2 regions of the Roseomonas gilardii genome follow, and region 1 is predicted to be linked to the other one. Evidence: predicted binding sites of a transcription regulator. Region 1 holds the regulator's gene; the other holds the start of a gene.
The links. The regulator LexA, encoded in region 1, represses DNA repair genes until DNA is damaged. The targets are predictions, from matches to a motif close to TGTTCTANNTANGTTC.
Positions count from the first base shown of each region.

Region 2: the regulator LexA is predicted to act here: its motif matches at 4,721-4,736, upstream of RGI145_RS09950 (ImuA family protein).

Region 1 covers NZ_CP015583.1:2,009,137-2,016,090, forward strand. The annotation lists gene trpD (anthranilate phosphoribosyltransferase) at 1-856, shown strand, start outside; gene trpC (indole-3-glycerol phosphate synthase TrpC) at 962-1,813, shown strand; gene moaC (cyclic pyranopterin monophosphate synthase MoaC) at 1,891-2,322, shown strand; gene RGI145_RS09145 (molybdopterin molybdotransferase MoeA) at 2,339-3,544, shown strand; gene lexA (transcriptional repressor LexA) at 3,683-4,411, shown strand; gene RGI145_RS09155 (ComEC/Rec2 family competence protein) at 4,405-6,675, opposite strand; gene gltX (glutamate--tRNA ligase) at 6,828-6,954, shown strand, end outside.
Region 2 covers NZ_CP015583.1:2,177,647-2,184,600, reverse strand. The annotation lists gene RGI145_RS09960 (error-prone DNA polymerase) at 1-2,359, opposite strand, end outside; gene RGI145_RS25035 (Y-family DNA polymerase) at 2,356-3,966, opposite strand; gene RGI145_RS09950 (ImuA family protein) at 3,933-4,679, opposite strand; gene RGI145_RS09945 (DUF1127 domain-containing protein) at 4,843-5,112, opposite strand; gene RGI145_RS09940 (LysR substrate-binding domain-containing protein) at 5,210-6,100, shown strand; gene RGI145_RS09935 (D-sedoheptulose-7-phosphate isomerase) at 6,221-6,823, shown strand.

The sequences.
Region 1 (6,954 bases):
GGTGGCCGAGATGGCCGGCGCCGTCCGCGCCATGCGCGCCCGCATGGTGCCCGCCGAGGTGCCGCCCGGCGCGGTGGACATCGTCGGCACGGGCGGCGACGGGGCGGGGACGCTGAACATCTCCACCGCCGCCGCCATGGTGGTCGCGGGCTGTGGCGTGCCGGTGGCCAAGCATGGCAACAAGGCCCAGTCCTCGCGCTCCGGCACGGCGGATGCCTTCTCGGCGCTGGGGGTCAATCTCGACATCCCCTTCGAGCGCATCCCGGCGGTGATCCGCGAGGCCGGGATGGTCTTCCTGATGGCGCAGCGCCATCACGCCGCCCTGCGCCACGCCGCCGGGCCGCGCGTGGAACTCGGCACCCGCACCATCTTCAACCTGCTGGGGCCGATGGCCAATCCGGGCGGCGTGACGCGCCAGATGACCGGCGCCTTCGCCCCGCAATGGCTGCGCCCGATGGCCGAGGCCCTGGGGCGCCTGGGCAGCGAGCATGCCTGGCTCGTGCACGGCCAGGGGCTGGACGAGCTGACCGTCAGCGGCCCCAGCCAGGTGGTGGAGCTGCGCGACGGGCACCTGCGGGAATTCACCGTCTCGCCGGGGGATGTGGGGCTGCCGGTCTCCCCCGTGGAGTCCCTGCGCGGCGGCGATCCGGAGCGCAACGCGGCGGCGCTGCTGGCGCTGCTGGACGGTGTCGCCAGCCCCTATCGCGACTGCGTGGTTCTGAACGCGGCCGCCGCCCTTGTGGTGGCGGGCCGGAGCGACGATCTGCGCGAGGCGGCCCGGATGGCCGCCGCATCCATCGACCAGGGCGCCGCGCGCGGCGTGCTGGAGCGCCTCCGCACCGCCACCGCACCCTGACCACCCCCGCCCCCGCGCGCCCCGGTTCGTGCAGACCCTTCCATGCAACCCGGGCGGCGGCCGGAACTTGACGAGGCGGCGTCATACGCCGCAGGAAACCGTTCCATGGACCAAGCCTCAACGCTCGCGGCCCCCGAGACCCGCAGTGCCGCCAACCGCGACATGCCCGACATCCTCGCCCGGATCATGGCCGAGAAGGCCGTGGAGGTGCAGGCGCGGATGCACGAGATCTCCCGGTCCGAGATGGAACGGCGCGCCACCGCCGCCCCGGCACCGCGCTCCTTCACCGGGGCGCTGTGCAAGTTCCTGGGCGAGGGCCGCACCGGCCTGATCGCCGAGATCAAGCGCTCCTCCCCCTCCGGTGGGCTGATCCGCCAGGATTTCTCCCCCGCGAAGCTGGCCCGGGCCTATTGCGATGCCGGCGCCGCCTGCCTGTCCGTTCTCACCGATGCGCCGCATTTCGGCGGCTCCCTCGAATACCTCGCCGAAGCGCGGGCCGCCTGCGAGCTGCCGGTGCTGCGCAAGGACTTCATGCTCGACCCCTATCAGGTCCTTGAGGCGCGGGCTGCCGGGGCCGACTGCATCCTGCTGATCATGGCCGCCATCACCGACGAGCAGGCTCATGCGCTGGAGGACACGGCGCGCAGCCTGGACATGTCCGTGCTGGCCGAGGTCCATGACGAGCGCGAGCTGGACCGGGCCCTGGGGCTGGAGACACGGCTGATCGGGGTGAACAACCGCGACCTGCGCACGCTGCGGACGGATATCGCGGTGACGGAGCGCCTCGCCCCGCTGATCCCCGCCGACCGCATCCCGGTCGGCGAGAGCGGCATCCGCACGCCCGACGACGTGCGCCGCATGGCCGCCGCCGGGGCGCGCTGCCTGCTGGTCGGGGAACACCTGCTGCGCCAGCCGGATGTGGGAGCGGCGGCCCGGGCGCTGATCGAGGCCGGTTGAGCGGCGACGAGCCGGAAGGCCCCGCAAGGGATAGCCAGGGGCCCCTCACCCATTTCGACGCGGCCGGAAAGGCCGCGATGGTCGATATCTCGGCCAAGGCGGTCACCGAGCGTCGCGCCACCGCGCGTGGCCGCGTGGTGATGCGGCCGGAAACCCTGGTGCTGATCCGCGAGGGCCGTGCCGGCAAGGGCGACGTGCTGGGCGTGGCGCGGCTCGCCGGCATCATGGCCGCCAAGCGCACCGCCGACCTGATTCCGCTCTGCCACCCCCTGCCCCTCACCTCCGTGAAGCTCGACCTGGAACCGGTGGAGCCCGATACGGTGGAGATCGCCGCCACCGTCTCCACCGCCGGGCGCACCGGGGTGGAGATGGAGGCGCTGACCGCCGCCACCGTGGCGGCCCTGACCGTCTATGACATGTGCAAGGCGGTGGACCGGGGGATGCGGATCGAGGCGGTGCGCGTGGTGCACAAGTCGGGCGGCAAGTCCGGCACTTTCGAGGCCGACTGAAAGGGTTCCAGCGAGGATGATCCCGGTTTCCGAGGCGCTGCGGCGAATCCTGGATGCGTTGTCCCCCGTCCCGGCGGAGACGGTCAGCCTGCCGGAAGCCTGGAACCGTGTCCTGGCCGCGCCCGTGGCGGCACGCCTGACCCAGCCGCCCGCTGACGTCTCGGCCATGGACGGCTATGCCGTGCGGGCCGCCGAGGCGGTGGAGGGTGCCACCCTGGCGGTAACCGGGGCCGCGCCGGCGGGCCATCCCTTCGCCGGCACGGTCGGGCCGGGCGAGACGGTCCGGATCTTCACCGGCGGCTTCGTGCCGGAAGGGGCGGACGGCATCCTGCTGCAGGAGGACGCCACCGCCGAGGGCGACCGCGTCACCGTGCGGGAAACCGTGCGCCCCGGGCGCTGGATCCGGCGGCGCGGGCTGGACTTCGCCGTTGGAGAGGAACTGCTTTCCCCCGGGCGGCAACTCACGGCGCGGGATATCGGCCTCGCCGCCGCCGCCAACCATGCCTGGCTGACCGTGCACCGCCGGCCCCGGATCGGCATCCTGGCCACGGGCGACGAGATCGCCCTGCCCGGCGACCCGCTGCCGCCGGGCGGCATCGTGTCCTCCAACGCCCATGCCCTGGCCGCCCTGGTGCGCGGCGCCGGGGGCGACCCCGTGATCCTGCCCATCGTCGGGGATGATTCCGCGGCCATCGCCATGGCGGCCGCGGCGGCGGAAGGCTGCGACCTGCTCGCCACCACAGGCGGTGCCAGCGTCGGGGAGCATGACCTCGTGCAGTCGGCACTGGGGCCGCAGGGCTTCGCGCTGGATTTCTGGCGGATCGCCATGCGTCCCGGCAAGCCGCTGATCTGGGGGCATCTGCGCGGCGTGCCGCTGCTCGGCCTGCCGGGCAACCCGGTCTCGGCGCTGGTCTGCGGCGTGCTGTTCCTGCGCCCGGCCATCGCGCGCCTCTCCGGCCTGCCCGCCGGCCCCGCGCCCACCCGGCTGGCCCGGATCGGACGCGACCTGCCGGAGAACGACCGGCGGGAGGACTATCTGCGCGCGAGCCTGGAGGCCACGGGCGCGGACCTGCCCGTCGCCACCCCCTTCGCCGCGCAGGACAGCTCGATGCTCAAGACCCTGGCCCGTGCCGATGCGCTGGTGCTGCGGGCGCCGCACGCCCCGGCCCTGGCGGCGGGCGGGACGGTGGAAATCATCGACCTCGCGGCGCTCGGGGTCTGAACCGGCCCCTCCCTGACCCTTCCGTGATGGCGGAACACCTGTGGAATCCGGGGATAAACTTGACGACAAGCCAGGAACTTATCTAGAACAAGCAGATAACGTTTCCTCTTTGTTCGCCGCCCGGTTGGGAGATGCGCCATGCTAACGCGGAAGCAGCACGAGCTTCTCGTCTTCATCGACCGGCACCTGCGCCAGACCGGCTTCTCGCCCTCTTTCGAGGAGATGAAGGAGGCCCTCAACCTGCGCTCGAAGTCCGGCATCCACCGCCTGATCACGGCGCTGGAAGAACGCGGCTTCCTCAAGCGCCGCGCGCACCGGGCCCGGGCGCTGGAGGTGGTGCGGCTGCCCGACAGCCTCGCCCCCGGCAAGACGCCGTCCCGCGCGGCAGCGGCGGGCCCCGCCGGATCGTCCGGTGGCGCCTCCAACGTCATCCGTGGCAACTTCGCGCCGAACCTGGCGGGGGTGCCCTCCCCGGCCGAGCACAGCGTCGTGCAGCTCCCGCTCTATGGCCGCATCGCCGCCGGCCAGCCGATCGAGGCGCTGCGCGACACCGGCGGCAGCGTGGAGGTCCCGGCCTCGCTGCTCACGGGCGGCGAGCACTATGCGCTGGAGGTCTCCGGGGATTCGATGGTCGAGGCCGGAATCCTCGACAGTGACACGGTGATCATCCGCCGGGGCGATACGGCCGAGAACGGCACCATCGTCGTGGCACTGGTGGACGATGCGGAGGTCACGCTGAAGCGCCTCCGCCGCAAGGGCAATTCCATCGCCCTGGAGCCCGCCAATGCCAGCTACGAGACGCGGATCTTCGGCCCCGACCGGGTGAAGGTCCAGGGCACGCTGGTCGGGCTGCTGCGCCGCTACTGATCCTCGCCGGGGAGTTCTTCCGGCGGCTCCGCGGGTTCGGCGGCCATGTCCGGCCCGCCTTCATCCTCCCTGGCCGGGGCCTCGCGCGGCCTCGGCTTCGGGACAGGCGGCACCCAGGGGCGCTCGCCCCGCAGCATCCGGTCCGAAACCACCCTTGCCCCGTCGGGGGCCAGGAACACGGCCTGGGCGCCGTCGCGCCAGACGCTGAAACGGTCCACCACCAGCGGCGAGGTCCGGCCGGCACGGCAGCGGCCCCGGATCGGCTCGGCCGAGACCAGCGCCGCGACGCTGTCGCACCAGGGCTCCATCCGGATCGGCGGCGGCGCCACGCCCCGGCGCGTCTTCACCTTGCGCAACAGGGCGATCGCCGGCCCCCCCGGATGGGGCCGCAGTAGGCAGTGGCCGGCGGCGCAGCTCAGCCCGGCCGCCACGTTCTCCCCTTCCTCCGGCAGCGGCGCGAAGCCCGCCTCCCCCCAGTCGCGCAACCAGCTGTCACGGGTGAAGCCGTTGCTGCCCGAGCCACGCGCCAGGAAGACGCCTTCGGGGCTGCGATAGGCGATCAGCCGCGCATCGGCCGAGACCAGCAGGTCGGGCCGCGGCACCAGCGGGGCGGAGAACAGGCCGAACAGGATCAGCGGCACCCCCGCCCAGCGCCAGCGCGTGCGCCAGAGGCAGAGCCAGATCATCCCGAAGCTCGCCAGCAGCAGGCCCCAGGCGGGAATCGGCGGCGCGATGGCGGTGGCGCCGGGCCAGGACGCGACGCGGCGGGCCGTGGCCAGCACGAGGTCGGTGCCCCAGCCCATCGGCACCAGCGCCAGCCATTCCAGGCGGAAGGGCATCAGCAGCACCGCCAGCATCCCCGCCGGCATCACCAGCAGCGACGTCACCGGCACCGCCACCGCATTCGCCACCACGCCATAGAGCTGGAGCCGGCCGAAATGGTGCAGGCCATAGGGCGTGGTGGCCAGCCCGGCGAGCAGCGAGGTGAGGGTCAGGCCGAGCACCGCCACCAGCCCCCGCCGCCAGGCCTCGCCCTGCCCCCGCAGGCGGTCCAGCGGCCCGCGCATCGCCTCCCACCCCGCGATCAGCGCCAGCACGGCGGCGAAGCTCATCTGGAAGGAGGGGCCGAGCAGCGCCGCCGGCTGCCAGGCCAGCACCAGCGCGGCGGCCAGGGCCAAGGCGCGCAGCGACACCACCCGCCGCCCCAGCAGCACCGCCACCGTGGCCAGGGCGGCCATGGCCAGGGAACGCAGCATCGGCACCTGCGATCCGGTGAGCACCGTATAGGCCGTGCCGAGCAGCAGCCCCGCCGCGGCCGCCACGGACTTGCTGTCCGCCCGCAGGGCCAGGGGCGGCACCAGCGCCACCAGCAGCCGCACCACGCTCATCCCCAGGCCGATCACGATGGCCACGTGCAGGCCGGACACGGAGAGCAGATGGGCGAGGCCGCTGTCGCGCATCGCCGCCACGGCCTCGTCCGGGATGGGCGTCTGGCTGCCGGTGAGCATGGCGCTGGACACGGTGCTCGTCGCACCGCTGCCAAGCACGGCGAGGACGCGCTGTTCCAGCAGGCTCCGCAGCCCGGAGAAGCCGCTCCCGCCCGGTGAGGACGGCGCCGCCTCCAGCCGCTCCACGGGCGCCAGGGCCGAGGCGCTGCCGGCACTGCCGTCGAAGAAGGCGGATCGCTGGTAGTCCCAGGCACCGGGGGCCGAGGGCGGCGGCGGCGGCCGCAACAGGGCGCGCACCCGCAGCCGGTCGCCCGGCGAGATCGGCGTCTCGTCGCCCTTCTTCAGCCGGAGGCGCAGGCTGCGCTCCAGCGCCGGCTGTCCCTCGCCGGGGGTCGCCCCGGTCAGCAGGACGCGTCTTCCGCCCGGCAGGCGTTCGACCGAATCCACGCTCCCCACCAGGATCACCGCCCGGCGCGGCAGGTCCGGCACGGGCGGCAGGCTGACCCGGGCCCAGAGGGCGATGGAGAAGCCCAGCGCGACGGTCCCGGCCAGGCCCAGCAGCAGGGCGGGCAGCGGCGCCCGCCGACGCAGCCAGAGCGCCGGGAGCAGCAGGGGCGCGGGCAGCCACAGCCAGGCCTCGGAAGGTTCCCGCGACAGGGCGAAGTACAGGAGGATCCCGGTGCCGAGGGCGACGGCGAACCAGGGTGGCACGCGACTCCACTCGGCCTGCAACAGGGCCTGGAACCCGTCGCGCAGGCGCGTGGCGAGGCCGGTCCGGGCCTGCCGGTCCGGGGCGAGGAGAAAGGTGGAGGACAACAACCCAAGGTTGTTTCATTCCGGGTCAGAGCGCAACTCTCCGTGATCGGATCACCTCCGGCCCGGCCCAGGGCCGTCACGTCCGCGCCGCATTCCAGCGACAGCGGCGCGCCGTCTTCAAACCCGTCCGGACAGGGTGCTAATCAGCCGGAATGACCGTCCGCACGCGCTTCGCGCCCTCCCCCACGGGCTACCTCCATATCGGGGGCGCCCGCACCGCCTTGTTCAACTACCTCTTCGCCAAGCACCATGGCGGGCAGTACCTGCTGCGCATCGAGG
Region 2 (6,954 bases), 170 kb from region 1:
AGTCCCGGTCGCTGTGGTGCACATCCACCGGCAGCACGCGCACGCCATGCTCCCGCGCATCGCGGACGAGCTGCGCCGGGGCGTAGAAGCCCATGGGCTGGCTGTTCAGCAGCGAACAGGCGAAGGCGGCCGGATGGTGCCGCTTGATCCAGGCGGAGGTATAGACGAGCTGGGCGAAGGAGGCGGCATGGCTTTCCGGGAAGCCGTAGGAGCCGAAGCCCTCGATCTGGCGGAAGCAGCGCTCGGCGAAATCGCGCTCGTAGCCGCGCGCAACCATGCCCTCGGTGAATTCGGCGCGGAAGCGTTCCACCTGCCCCTGGCCCTTGAAGGTGCCCATGGCGCGGCGGAGCTGGTCGGCCCTGGCCTCGCTGAACCCGGCGGCGGTGATGGCGAGCTGCATCGCCTGCTCCTGGAAAAGCGGCACGCCGAGGGTCTTGTGCAGCACGCCCCTCAGCTCCTCGGAGGGATAGGTCACGTCCTGCGGGTTGGCGCGGCGGTGCAGGTAGGGATGCACCATGTCGCCCTGGATCGGGCCGGGCCGCACGATCGCCACCTCGATCACCAGGTCGTAGAAGGCCGCCGGGCGCAGGCGCGGCAGCATGTTCATCTGCGCCCGGCTCTCCACCTGGAAGACACCGATGGAATCCGCCCGGGACAGCATCGCATAGGTCTCGGCGCAGTCCTGCGGCACGTGTTTCAGGTGCAGCCTCGGCCCGCCGCCCGCCTCGATCAGCGCGAAGGCGCGGCGCAGGCAGGACAGCATCCCCAGCCCCAGCACATCCACCTTCAGGATGCGCAGCACCTCGATGTCGTCCTTGTCCCATTCCAGCGTGGTGCGCCCCTCCATGGCGGCGCGCGTCACCACGGCCAGCTCGGTCAGCGGCCCCTTCGTGATGACGAAGCCGCCGACATGGGTGGAGAGATGCCGCGGGAAGCCGACCAGTTCCTCCGCCAGTTGCAGCGCCCAGGCCAGCCGGCGGTCGGCCTCCGGCTCCAGCCCCTGCTCGCGCGCGATCTCGGCGAAGCTCGCCTGTTCCAACCCCCACGCCCCTTTCGCCAGCCGCGCGGTGATGTCCTCGCTGAGCCCCATCGCCTTGCCCGCCTCGCGGATCGCGCCGCGCGCGCGGAAACGGCTGAGCGTGGCGGCGATGGCGGCGCGGTCGCGGCCATAGCGGTCGTAGATGTGCTGGATCACCTCCTCGCGCCGCTCATGCTCGAAATCCACGTCGATATCGGGCGGCTCGTCGCGGGCCTCGGACAGGAAGCGGGCGAAGAGCAGGTCGTGCTTGTCCGGCGGCACGGCGGTGATGCCCAGCACGTAGCAGACGACGGAATTCGCCGCCGAGCCGCGCCCCTGGCAAAGGATGCCCCGCCCGTCGGCGAAGCGGACGATCTCGTCCACGGTGAGGAAATAGGAGGCGTAGTCCTTCGCCGCGATCAGCCGCATCTCGGCCTCGATCTGCCGCGCCACCTTCTCCGGCACGCCCTCCGGCCAGTGCGTGCGACAGGCTTCGGCGACGCGCCGCTCCAGCGTCTGCTGCGCGGTGAGGCCGGGCTCCAGGATCTCCTCGGGATATTCGTAGCGCAGCTCACGCAGCGAGAAGCGGCAGGCATCGAGCACGCGGGCGGTGTTCGCCACCGCTTCCGGCCAGCGCTCGAAGAGGCGGCGCATCTCGGCGGGCGGCTTCAGATGCGCCTCGGCATTGGCCAGGGCGTGCTCGCCGAGCTGGTCCACCGTCACGCCAAGGCGGATCGCGCTCAGCAGGTCGGCAAGCGGCCGGCGCCCGGGCCGGTGGAAGCGCGCCCCGCCCGCCGCCAGCAGCGGCTGCCCCATCGCCGCCAGCGCATCGAGCCGCTTCGCATCGTCGCCGCCATAACGGTGGATGGCGGCGCAGAAGAGCGGCAGGGCGAGGCGGCGCAGGGCGCGCGCGTCCCGCCGCAGGCGTTCGGCGAAGGCCGCGTCCGGCTGGTCCGGGGGGATCAGCGCCATGACCCAGCCCTCGGCGGATTCGATCATCTCCTGGCGGGACAGGTGGCACTCGCCCTTGGGCGCGCGCATCCGCCCATGGCTCAGCAGCGTGGCGAGGCGGCCATAACCGGCGCGTTCCGTGGGCCAGACGAGGTATTCGCTGCCGTCCGGCAGGCAGAGCCGGCAGCCGGGCACGAAGCGGAGCCGGATCTTCTCGTGCTCCGAGGCCGCGAGGCCGCGCACGAGGCCGGCCAGGGAATTGCGGTCGGCGATGCCGAAGGCGGCATGGCCCAGCAGCTTCGCGGTCAGCGCCAGCTCATGCGGGTGGGAGGCGCCTTCCAGGAAGGTGAAGTTCGAAAGGGCACCCAACTCAGCATAGGCTTCGGTCACGCGAAGTAGCCGTGCAGGAACCAGCGCGCCGGGTCGTCCGGCGCATCCAGCCCGGCGCGGCAGACCCAGAGCCGTTCGCCCGTCTCCGTCTCCAGCCGGTAGTAGTCGCGCAGGGCGCGGGCCGGATCGTCCCGCCACCATTCCGGCAGAAGGCGCTCCGGCCCCTCGGCGCGCCGGATGCGGAGATGGCGGCCCTGGAGGGTCAGCCGGGCGGGCGCGCCGTCCGGCAGGGCGGCCAGGGCCGTCACCGGCTCGGGCCGGGAAAGAAGGCGGACCGGGCGCGGGTGGTCCCGCCAGGATCGGGGCGGCTCCGGTGCGATGGTGGTGAGCGGCGGCACCCGCCGCATGGCACGTTCCGGCAGGTGCGACGCCTGGGGCTCCAGCCGCCAGACCGGCAGGCGCGTTTCCAGCCGGTCGATGAGCTGCGCCAGGAGAAGCTGGTGCCGCGCCGAATCGGCCTGGCTGCCGGCAAACCCCTGCTGCGCCGGGGCCAGCGGATCGGTGCGGCGGGCCAGCAGGGCGAGCCGGTCGAAGCCGAAGCCGGGGGCCAACTCCTCCAGCCGGTCGTGGAAGAGGCGGGCGAGATGCACCGGGTCGCGCATCGGCAGGCCGGTGCCGACCGCGATCTCCTGCACGCCGCCTTCCGTCCAGTGGGCATCGGCGCGATGGGCGCGCAGCAGCAGGTGCCGGGCGCCGAGCCCGGCCTCGTCCAGCTTGCGGCAGAGCGCGTCGAGCAGCCCGGCGAAGACCGCGTCGATGGCGGCGCGGGTCACGATGGGTTCCGGCAGGTCCCGCACCACGGCGAGGTCGGGTGGCGGGCGGACCGGGCGGATCGGGCGGCGGGCGCGCCCCGTCACGCCGTCCAGCAGCGCGGTCAGCGCCGGGCCGAAACGGCGGGCGAGGGGGATGCGCGGCTGGGCCAGGACCTCGCCCACCCGCCAGAGGCCGAGGCGGCGCAGCTCCGTGGCCACCGCCTCCTCGACCGGTAGGGCGGTGAGGGGGAGGGGGGCGATAGCCTGCCGCTCCCCGCCGGGCGGCACGATGGCGGGGACCCCGGCCCGGGCCAGGGCCAGGGCAGCCTCCGGCGTACCGGCCACGGCGCCGACGGCGGCGAAGCCCAGCCGGGCGAGGCGGGCAACGGCCTCGTCGCGCAGCCCGGCCTCGCCAGCCCCTCCGGTGCAGCCGGCGATGTCGAGGATCAGAGCATCCGGTTCCTCCACCGCCGCGAGCGGAGTGAAGCGGAGCGCCCAGAGCGCCAGCCGCTCCAGCATCGCGGAAGCGGCACCGGGCGATTCGGGCTCCAGTCGCAAATCGGGATGCAAGGCCCGTGCATCCGCCAGGGGCTGGCCGGGATACAGGCCCAGCGCCTCGGCCGCGGCGCTGATGGCGGTCACAAGGCGCCGCGGCCCGCGCTGGCCCCAAAGGGCGACGGGTTCCTCCGTGCGAAGGAGATCGGTGGGGAGCCGCGGCAGGTGCAGGGCCAGGAAGCGCCGGCCGGCCGGGAGAAGCGGCTCCAGGCTGCGGTCCTCCGGCGCATCGGCAGAAAGGCGGGACGGTGCCGCGGCGGCCGGGTTCAGGCGAGGCGGGCGGCAGGCACGTCGTCGCATGCCGCATCCTCCTCGGAGGGGTTCTCGGGGATCAGCGTTTCGCTGGACGGGCGCCAGGCGACATCCCAGCGGGCGGGGCGGGCGTTCCGGGCGCGCAGCAGCTCCAGCCGCCATTGCGGGTCGCCCAGCTCGTGCCGCGACAGGCCGGTGCCGGCCCGGCCGGAAACGCGCCAGCGGGTGAGGGCCATGCCGGGGCCCGATTCCTCCGTATCCTCGCGCAGCAGCAGGCCGATGCCGCCGCCGGTTTCGGCCGCGAGCTGCAGGCGGCGGGCGGCGGTGTCATCCGGCCTGTGGCCGGCGAGCAGCACGCCGCCGACGGCCGGGCAGCGCAGCGTCTCCTCGGCGGCCCAGAGCGCATCCGCCGCCCTCGCGGCCCGCACCAGGATCAGCCGCGCATGCGGCAGGCCGAAGCGGGACAGGCCGGGTGGCCAGGCATCGGGGGAGGGGGCGATCCAGAACACCGTGCCGCCGCTGCGCGCCAGCAGCAGGGCGGCGAAGCCGGTGGCAGCGCCCGAACTGCTTTGCAGGATCTCGTGCAGCGCGGCCCGGGGCAGGCCGGCGCCGCCGGGCAGGGCGGCATCGATCGCCGGCGTCAGGGGGATGGCCGCGCCATTCCCGCGATCCTGCTGCCGGGCCAGGGCCTCGGCCGCCCCCGCACGCTCCATGCGTGACACACGGGCACGCAGGGCGGCGAGGAGGGCGGGCCTGTCCATCGGGGGGCTCATGGACAAGGGGAACCGACTCCGGGGTTACTTGTTCCCTTTATGTTCGCTTGGGCGGCAGATTCGGGTCAAGCATGACGGAGTCGGGGATGGATAACGGTCCGTGGGCCGGGGAGGGGGGCGATCCCGCTTCGCCACGGGATCGCCAGGGGATTCAGCCGCGGCGGCGCGATTCCAGGTCCCAGGCCGGGCGTGCTGCCTCGGTCAGAGCCTCGCCGCGGCTGATGCCGATGTCGGAGAGCATGCGATCGTCCATCTCTGCCAGATGGCGGCGGCTTTCGATGGCATGGTGGACACGTGCCAGGACGTCCAGGAATTGCCGGACGACACCCGGACGCGCCCCCGGTTGTGCAAAGCCCCGGCCGCGGGCGGCGGCCGTGCAGGCACCGGTGGCGAAGCTGTTGCGGGCGAGATGGGCGGACATGAGGTCGTTCCTGTTGTTGGACGACCTCCATATGTTCCATCCATGAGGCTGAAGGAAACGAGTTGTTTTGACATTCGGCATCAAGGATATTGATGCCATGCTCGGCCTTCCACCCGGGATCGATCCCGACCTGCTGCGCTCCTTTGTGCTGGTGGCCGAAGGCGGCAGCGTCACCCGTGCCGCCCAGTCCGTGGGCCGCACGCAATCCGCCGTCTCCATGCAGATGCGCCGGCTGGAGGAAATGCTGGGTCAGCCCCTCCTGGCGCGCGGGCCGCGCGGCTTCCTGCCGACGCAGCATGGCGCCTGGCTGCTGGACCGGGCGCGGCGGCTGCTGGAAATGAACGACGAGATCGTGGCCGGCTTCCGCACGCCGGAACTGGCCGGGCGGGTGCGGCTGGGCACGCCCGACGACTACGCGCTGATCTGGCTGCCCGAGATCCTGTCGCGCTTCGCCCAGTCGCATCCGGCGGTGGAGATCGAGCTGGTCTGCCTGCCCAGCACCAGCCTGCTGCGCTGCTTCGATGCGGGGGAGCTGGACCTGACGCTCTTCTCCGCCGGCAACGAGGCCCCGGGCGTGCTTTCCGAGCGTCTCTGGCGCGGGCCGCTGCATTGGGTGAGCGCCACGGACCTGCCGGTGCATCTGCGCCGCCCCCTGCCGGTGGCGCTGTGCATAGAGGACTGTCCCTGGAGCCGGGCCGCGATCAAGGCGCTGAACGATTCCGGGCTGCCCTGGCGCGTGGCCTATCACTCGGCCTCGCAGACCGGCACGCATGCCATCGCCCTGGCGGGCCTCGCGGTGACTCTTGGGCTGACAGGGATGTTGCCTGCCGGGCTACGCGTGCTGGGCGAGGAGGATGGGATGCCGCGCCTGCCGGATTTCGAGGTGGCGATGCGGGTGCGGCATGGCGTGCCACTGGCGGAGCGGTTGGGGCGGCATATCTCCGACAGCTTCCGGATGCAGTTGCAGAGCCTGCCCAACGCCGCCTGAGCAGGGTGTTGCGGCGCCTCCGGGCCGGGCTCATAGAGCGCGCCCCGGGATGAACGGGGATGGCAAGGCGCCGCGAACGGCGGGATGTGCCGGCGGAGTGGTGCCAACGGAGTGGTGAAGGTGAGCGACAGGCAGGCACGGGAATCGGCACGTTTCGCCGGGATCATGGAGGATGGTGCCGTGCTGCGCCGCCGCGTGGCAGCGGAGATGCGGGAGAGCGTGCTGGCGGTGGTGGATCGCTGCGAAGCGGCCATGCGCGATGGAAGAACGCTGTTCTTCTGCGGCAATGGTGGTTCCTCGGCGGATGCACTGCATCTGGCCTGCGAATGGACGGTGAGGCTGCGCGGCGCCGTCGCCAGACCTTCCTGGCCAGCGGTCGCCCTGGCGGCGGATCCTGTGACGATGAGTGCCGCCGGCAATGATTTCGGCTTCGCGGAGGTCTTTGCCCGGCCTTTGTCCGGGCTGGGGCGCGGAGGGGACGTTCTGTTCGGCCTGACCACCAGCGGCCGAAGCCCCAGCGTGGTGCGGGCGCTGGAGGTGGGGCGGGAGATGGGACTGGCCACGGTGGGATTGCTGGGCGGCGAGGGAGAGCCGGCGAAAAGTTTCTGTGACCACGTCCTGCTAGTTCCCTCGGCGGAAACGGCCAGGGTGCAGGAACTCCATATCACGCTGGGTCATGCCATCCTCGAACTGCTGGAGGACCGCCTGACGAGGCGGACATAGGCGGGCCGGAAAAACTGCGAGGGGGGTATTTACAGGCCTGGAGGCCCCCCATATAAGGCGGCCCACGGACGGCGGGGTTGGTTCTGAGGAGCTGACGGGGCGCTGGGCCGTGATCCCCTGAGGGGTGTGCT